2 regions of the Agromyces chitinivorans genome follow, and region 1 is predicted to be linked to the other one. Evidence: predicted binding sites of a transcription regulator. Region 1 holds the regulator's gene; the other holds the start of a gene.
What was found. The regulator HrcA, encoded in region 1, represses chaperone genes, less so after heat shock. The targets are predictions, from matches to a motif close to TTNGCACTCGNNNNNNNCGAGTGCNAA.
Positions count from the first base shown of each region.

Region 1 (3,405 bases):
GCCCAGAGGCGCTGGTCGGCGGGGCTGAGCGGCTGCGCCGCGTCGGACGCGGGGTCCTGCGGCGGGGGCGGAGGGGTGGACTCGGACATGCACATGCTCCTCTGTGGTCGCGGTCGTGCGTCAATGCTGGCACAGCGCCGCGCCGGGCGACAGGGTGCGTTCCGGCGCGGCGCGGCCGACTACTTGATGAGGCGGATGGCGAACGGGTAGCGGTAGTGGTTGCCGTCCTTGACCTGCATGAAGGCGATGATCGAGAAGATCACGCTGACGATCCACGGCGCGTAGTTCAGGAAGCCGAGGAAGAACAGGATGCCGAACGAGATCGCGGTGAGGATGCTCGTGAGGATCCAGATGGCGACGGATGCCATGACCATCGTGATCTGGAAGTTCAGGGCCTCCTTGGCCTCGGTGTCCGTGAACGAACCGCGGTCCTTGAAGATCAGCCAGATGATGAGCGAGGGCAGGAAGCCGAGGATGCCGCCGAGGTGCGCGTAGGAGGCCCACTGGATGTCCTCGGACTGCGACAGGGGTGCGGGCGCCGCGGGCTGGGCGGCGGGCTCTGCGGACTCGGCGGGCTGCTGGGGGTCGGTCATGCGTGGTGCCTTTCCGTTCGGGTACGTTCGATGGGATGCGTCGGCAGCACGGCCCGTGAGCCGGTGGGGGATGCCTCGGATCACGCTAGTGGCGGGTGGTGCCGCGCGGCAATGCCCTCCACAGGGTGCGCCGGGGTAGTATTGGCACTCGACGTCACGGAGTGCTAAAGCGAGTCGAGCGGGAGGAGTGCGGATGGTCTCGGAGCGCAGCCTCGCGGTACTGCAGGCGATCGTGCAGGACTACGTGTCCAGCCGCGAGCCGGTCGGCTCGAAGTCGATCGTCGAGCGCCACTCGTTCGGCGTGTCCGCGGCGACCATCCGCAACGACATGGCCCTCCTCGAGGAGGAGGAGCTGATCGTCGCCCCGCACACGTCGTCGGGTCGCATCCCGACCGACAAGGGGTACCGCGTCTTCGTCGACCAGCTCGGCGAGTTCCGCCCGCTCTCGGCCGCCCAACGCCACGCCATCGAGACGTTCCTCGGCCAGTCGAGCGACCTCGACGAACTGCTCGCCCGCACCGTGCGACTGCTCGCCCAGCTCACCAACCAGCTGGCCGTCGTGCAGTACCCGTCGTTCGGCAGTGCCAAGGTGCGGCACGTGGAACTCGTGCCGGTGGGTGGCACGCGCGTGCTGTGCGTGCTCATCACCGACGCCGGGCACGTCGAGCAGCGCGTGGTCGACGCCGAGCAGGAGATCGAGGAGAGCGACCTGGCCGACGTGCGGGCGCGGCTGAACGTCGCGGTGGGCGGCATGCCGCTCGGCGACGCCGCGGAACGCCTCGCCGGCATCGACGACCTCGGCACGCCCGCGCTCGCGCGACTCGTGGGCACGGTGGCGGGCACGTTCGCCGAGCAGGCCCGGGCCCAGCGGCACGATCGCCTCGTGGTCGCCGGCGCGGCGAACCTCGTGCGCACCGAGCAGGACTTCGCGGGCAGCATCCTCGACGTGATCGAGGCGATCGAGGAGCAGGTCGTGCTGCTGAAGCTGTTCGGCGAGATGGCGGGCGACCCGCACGGCGTCGCCGTCTCGATCGGGCGCGAGAACGCCCAGTTCGGCCTCGGCGAGACCTCCGTGGTCGCCAGCGACTTCACCGCCACCGGGCGCGAGATCTCGCGCCTCGGCGTGCTCGGCCCCACCCGCATGGACTACTCGAGCAACATCGCGGCGGTGCGCGCCGTGGCGCGGTACGTCACGCGCATGCTCGGCAACGACTGACCCGGCGCCGGCACGACCGGCCGCCGCGACCGACGAAAGGAGCCACCCTCGGTGGCAGATCACTACGAAGTCCTGGGCGTCTCGCGCGACGCGAGCCCCGAGGAGATCAAGAAGGCCTACCGGCGACTCGCCCGCGAGCTGCACCCGGACGTGAACCCCGGTGCCGACGCGTCGGAGCGGTTCAAGCTCGTCACGCACGCCTACGACGTGCTGAGCGACCCCAAGCAGCGCCAGCAGTACGACATGGGCGGCCAGCAGGGCTTCGGCGGCCAGCAGGGGTTCGGCGGGTTCGGCGACATCTTCGAGACGTTCTTCGGCGGGGGCGGCGGCGCGTCCCGCGGGCCCCGATCGCGCCGCGAGCGCGGCCAGGACGCCCTGCTGCGCGTGGAGGTCGACCTCGACGAGGTCGTCTTCGGCACGCACCGCGACATCGAGGTCGACACGGCCGTGACGTGCGAGACCTGCCACGGCAGCTGCTGCCAGCCGGGCACCGCGCCGGTCACCTGCGACATCTGCCACGGTACGGGCAGCGTGCAGCGCTCGGTGCGCTCGCTGCTCGGCAACGTCATGACCTCGAGCCCCTGCGGCACCTGCCGCGGCTACGGCACCGTCATCGCGACGCCGTGCACCACCTGCCAGGGGCAGGGACGCGTGCGCGCGCGGCGCACGGTCGCGGTCGACATCCCGGCCGGCGTCGAGACCGGCCTGCGCCTGCAGATGCCGGGCAGCGGCGAGGCGGGTCCGGCCGGCGGGCCGAACGGCGACCTGTACCTCGAGATCAAGGTGCGCACGCACGACGTCTTCAGCCGCAACGGCGACGACCTGCTCTGCACCCTCGAGGTGGCGATGGCCGACGCGATCCTCGGCACCGAGACCGTCATCCCCGCCCTCGACGGCGACGTCGACATCGAGCTCCGTCCCGGCACGCAGAGCGGCGAGGTCGTCACGGTCAAGGACCGCGGCATCACGCGCCTGCGCGGCTCGGGCCGCGGCGACCTCAAGATCGGCATCCAGGTCGTCACGCCCACGAAGCTGAGCGGCAGGGAGCGCCAGCTCATCGAGCAGTTCGCGACCTCGCACAAGAAGGCCGCGCCGACCCTCACGCACTTCCAGCAGGGGCTGTTCGCCAAGCTCCGGGACCGCTTCCTGGGCTGAGATGGCGAGCCTGTTCCTGCGCGAGGAACTCGCGGCGGACCTCGGGCCGGGCGCGGAGCTCGCGCTCGACGGCGAGGAGGCGCGCCACGCCGCCACCGTGAGCCGGGTGCGCGTGGGCGAGGTGATCTCGATCGGCGACGGCCGCGGCACGGTCGTGACCGGTGCGGTCACGCGCGTCGCGCCGCGCGAGCTGGCGATCGAGGTCGCGCACGTCGTGCACCGCGACCGCCCGGAACGGGGACTCGTGCTCGTGCAGGCGCTCGCGAAGGGCGACCGCGACGAGCGCGCGGTGCAGGCGTCGACCGAACTCGGCGCGGACGCGATCGAGCCGTGGTCAGCGGCGCGGTCGGTGTCGCGCTGGGACGCGCAGAAGGCGCGCAAGGGCCGTGAGCGCTGGGCCAGCATCGCCCGCGAGGCGGCGAAGCAGTCGATCCGCGCCTG
Region 1 covers NZ_JBEPJZ010000002.1:146,181-149,585, forward strand. The annotation lists gene ABZK10_RS13440 (DUF4870 domain-containing protein) at 1-89, opposite strand, end outside; gene ABZK10_RS13445 (DUF4870 domain-containing protein) at 180-593, opposite strand; gene hrcA (heat-inducible transcriptional repressor HrcA) at 787-1,809, shown strand; gene dnaJ (molecular chaperone DnaJ) at 1,861-2,964, shown strand; gene ABZK10_RS13460 (16S rRNA (uracil(1498)-N(3))-methyltransferase) at 2,966-3,405, shown strand, end outside.

Region 2 (3,405 bases), on a different contig from region 1:
GCCGGACGCCGCCGACCACTCGGGCGGGCTCTCGGAGCGCGAGGTGCGCGTGCTCGAGTTCGAGCGCGAGTGGTGGTCGCACGCCGGCGCGAAGGAGGAGGCGATCCGCGACGCGTTCGGCTTCGGTCCGGCCCGGTACTATCAGGTGCTCGGTGCACTCATCGACTCGCCCGACGCGCTGCGCCACGACCCGATGCTGGTGAAGCGGCTGCAGCGCCTGCGGGACGCGCGCGCGCGGGCCAGGTCGCGCCGTGCGCTGTCGTACGGCCGCACCGGCGACTGACCGCTGACCCGACTGGACCCCGATGGCAGAGAAGTACCCCCGAGACCGGTTCGACGAGATCCCCGACGCGCTGCACCGCGTGGGCGCGCACCGCGCGCCGGTCCGCCGTCGCTCCGCGTGGGCGGGGTTCGCGTGGGCGGCGTTCGCCACCGTGGTGCTCGCGGGCTTCGGCATCGCCGCGGTCATGGCGCTCGACGACCGGCTGTTCCCGGAGGACGTCCCCCTGCCGGTCGAGTCGACCGAGGCGGTCGCGACGGCGGAGCCGACCGTCGACCCGAGCGTGCCGGTGACCGTGCTCAACGGCACTTCCGAGGCCGGGCTCGCGGCGTCGGCGGCGGGGATCATCGCGGAGGCGGGCTTCACGGTGGGCACGACCGCCAACGCCAGCGAGAACGACATCCAGACCACGGTCGTCTACTACGCGAGCGCGGAGCTCGAGGGCGCCGCCCGCGGGGTCGCCCAGGCCATCGGCACGAGCGAGGTGCGCCTCTCCGAGGAGTTCGCGCAGACGGGTGCCGACCTGGTCGCCGTGCTCGGTGCGGACCACGCCGAGACCGCCGCCCCGTAACCATCACGTAAATTGTTGCCGTTCTGCGACCTGCGGGCCTGTGGGAACCGGTTCGGCACCCATCCCGCTGGCTAGTATCTGGCTTGGTCGCACCTTCCGTGCGAGGCTCCCGGGGTGACGCGGGGGGCTCGTCCAGCACGATCGTTCGGCCCGGTACAGGCGAGAGGCACGTGCTGCACGACCACGGCAATCAGGAGCAAGGCATGGCGAACGGAACCGTCAAGTGGTTCAACGCTGAAAAGGGTTACGGGTTCATCACCGTCGACGGCGGGGGGCAGGACGTGTTCGTCCACTACTCCGCGATCGACATGGCCGGGTACAAGGTGCTCGAGGAGGGCCAGCAGGTCGTCTTCGAGGTGGGCACCGGAGCCAAGGGCCCCCAGGCGGAGTCGGTCCGCCCGGCCTGACCTCCGCACCCCAGAACGTCCGGCGCGCCGTCGAGTCCCTCGACGGCGCGCCGTGCTGTGCGCGCACGGCCCGGCCGAGGCATCCGCTCGCTTGCACTCTCAGGTTCAGAGTGCCAGAATCGTGTCTGGCACTCGTGCCATTCGAGTGCTAAACCATCGAATCTTCCAACGTCCGAGAAAGGACGAGAGAACCACATGGCAAAGATCATTGCTTTCGACGAAGAGGCCCGTCGCGGTCTCGAGCGTGGCCTCAACACGCTCGCCGACGCCGTCAAGGTGACCCTCGGCCCGCGCGGTCGCAACGTCGTGCTCGAGAAGAAGTGGGGCGCGCCCACCATCACGAACGACGGCGTGTCGATCGCCAAGGAGATCGAGCTCGACGACCCGTACGAGAAGATCGGTGCCGAGCTCGTCAAGGAGGTCGCCAAGAAGACCGACGACGTCGCGGGTGACGGCACCACCACCTCCGTCGTGCTCGCCCAGGCGCTCGTGCGCGAGGGCCTGCGCAACGTCGCCGCCGGCGCCGACCCGATCAGCCTCAAGCGCGGCATCGAGAAGGCCACCGACGCCGTCTCGGCCGAGCTGCTGAACGCCGCCAAGGAGATCGAGACCAAGGACGAGATCGCGGCCACCGCGTCCATCTCGGCCGCCGACGCCCAGATCGGCGAGATCATCGCCGAGGCCATCGACAAGGTCGGCAAGGAGGGCGTCGTCACCGTCGAGGAGTCGAACACCTTCGGCACCGAGCTCGAGCTGACCGAGGGCATGCGCTTCGACAAGGGCTACCTGTCGGCGTACTTCGTGACCGACCCGGAGCGCCAGGAGGCGGTCTTCGAGGACCCGTACATCCTGATCGTCAACAGCAAGGTCTCGAACATCAAGGACCTGCTGCCGATCGTCGACAAGGTGATCCAGACCGGCAAGCAGCTGCTCATCATCGCCGAGGACGTCGACGGCGAGGCGCTCGCCACGCTCGTCGTGAACAAGATCCGCGGCATCTTCAAGTCGGTCGCCGTCAAGGCCCCCGGCTTCGGCGACCGTCGCAAGGCGCAGCTGCAGGACATCGCGATCCTCACCGGCGGCCAGGTCATCGCCGAGGAGGTCGGCCTCAAGCTGGAGAACGTCGAGCTCGACATGCTCGGCCAGGCCCGCAAGGTCGTCATCACCAAGGACGAGACCACGATCGTCGAGGGTGCCGGCGACACCGAGCAGATCGCCGGCCGCGTGGCCCAGATCCGCTCGGAGATCGAGAACACCGACTCCGACTACGACCGCGAGAAGCTGCAGGAGCGCCTCGCCAAGCTCGCCGGCGGCGTGGCCGTCATCAAGGCGGGCGCGGCCACCGAGGTCGAGCTCAAGGAGCGCAAGCACCGCATCGAGGACGCCGTCCGCAACGCGAAGGCCGCCGTCGAGGAGGGCATCGTCGCCGGTGGTGGCGTCGCCCTCATCCAGGCGGGCGCCAAGGCGTTCGAGACCCTCGCGCTCGAGGGCGACGAGGCGACCGGTGCCAACATCGTGCGCGTCGCGATCGAGGCCCCGCTGAAGCAGATCGCCCTCAACGCCGGCCTCGAGCCGGGCGTCGTGGCCGCCAAGGTCGCCGAGCTCCCCGCGGGCCACGGCCTCAACGCCGCGACCGGCCAGTACGGCGACCTCGTCGCGCAGGGCATCATCGACCCGGCCAAGGTCACCCGCTCGGCGCTGCAGAACGCCGCGTCGATCGCCGGGCTGTTCCTCACCACCGAGGCGGTCGTCGCCGACAAGCCGGAGAAGAACGCTCCGGCCGTCCCGGCCGACCCGACCGGTGGCATGGACTTCTAGTCCCACCCGCCGGCGCACGCCGGCATCCGCGAAGGGCGTCTCCCCGCTGGGGAGGCGCCCTTCGCGCGTCCGGCGGCGCCCGCACTTGACGCCGGCCGCCGCGCGTGCTGTCGTGAGTCCATGCCGGACGCGGTCGACGCGGACTACCTCGTCGTCGGCGCCGGCGCCATGGGGATGGCGTTCGTCGACGCCCTGGTCGACCACTCCGAGGCGTCGGTCGCCCTCGTCGATCGCCGGCACGCGCCCGGCGGGCACTGGCTGGGGGCCTACCCGTTCGTGCGGCTGCACCAGGCGTCGGCCCTGTACGGGGTCGCGTCCACCCTGCTGGG
Region 2 covers NZ_JBEPJZ010000001.1:93,829-97,233, reverse strand. The annotation lists gene ABZK10_RS00495 (DUF3263 domain-containing protein) at 1-283, shown strand, start outside; gene ABZK10_RS00490 (LytR C-terminal domain-containing protein) at 306-851, shown strand; gene ABZK10_RS00485 (cold-shock protein) at 1,055-1,258, shown strand; gene groL (chaperonin GroEL) at 1,454-3,076, shown strand; gene ABZK10_RS00475 (NAD(P)-binding protein) at 3,197-3,405, shown strand, end outside.
Region 2: groL (chaperonin GroEL) is a predicted target of HrcA. The motif match lies at 1,384-1,410, and genes of this name have one in related genera.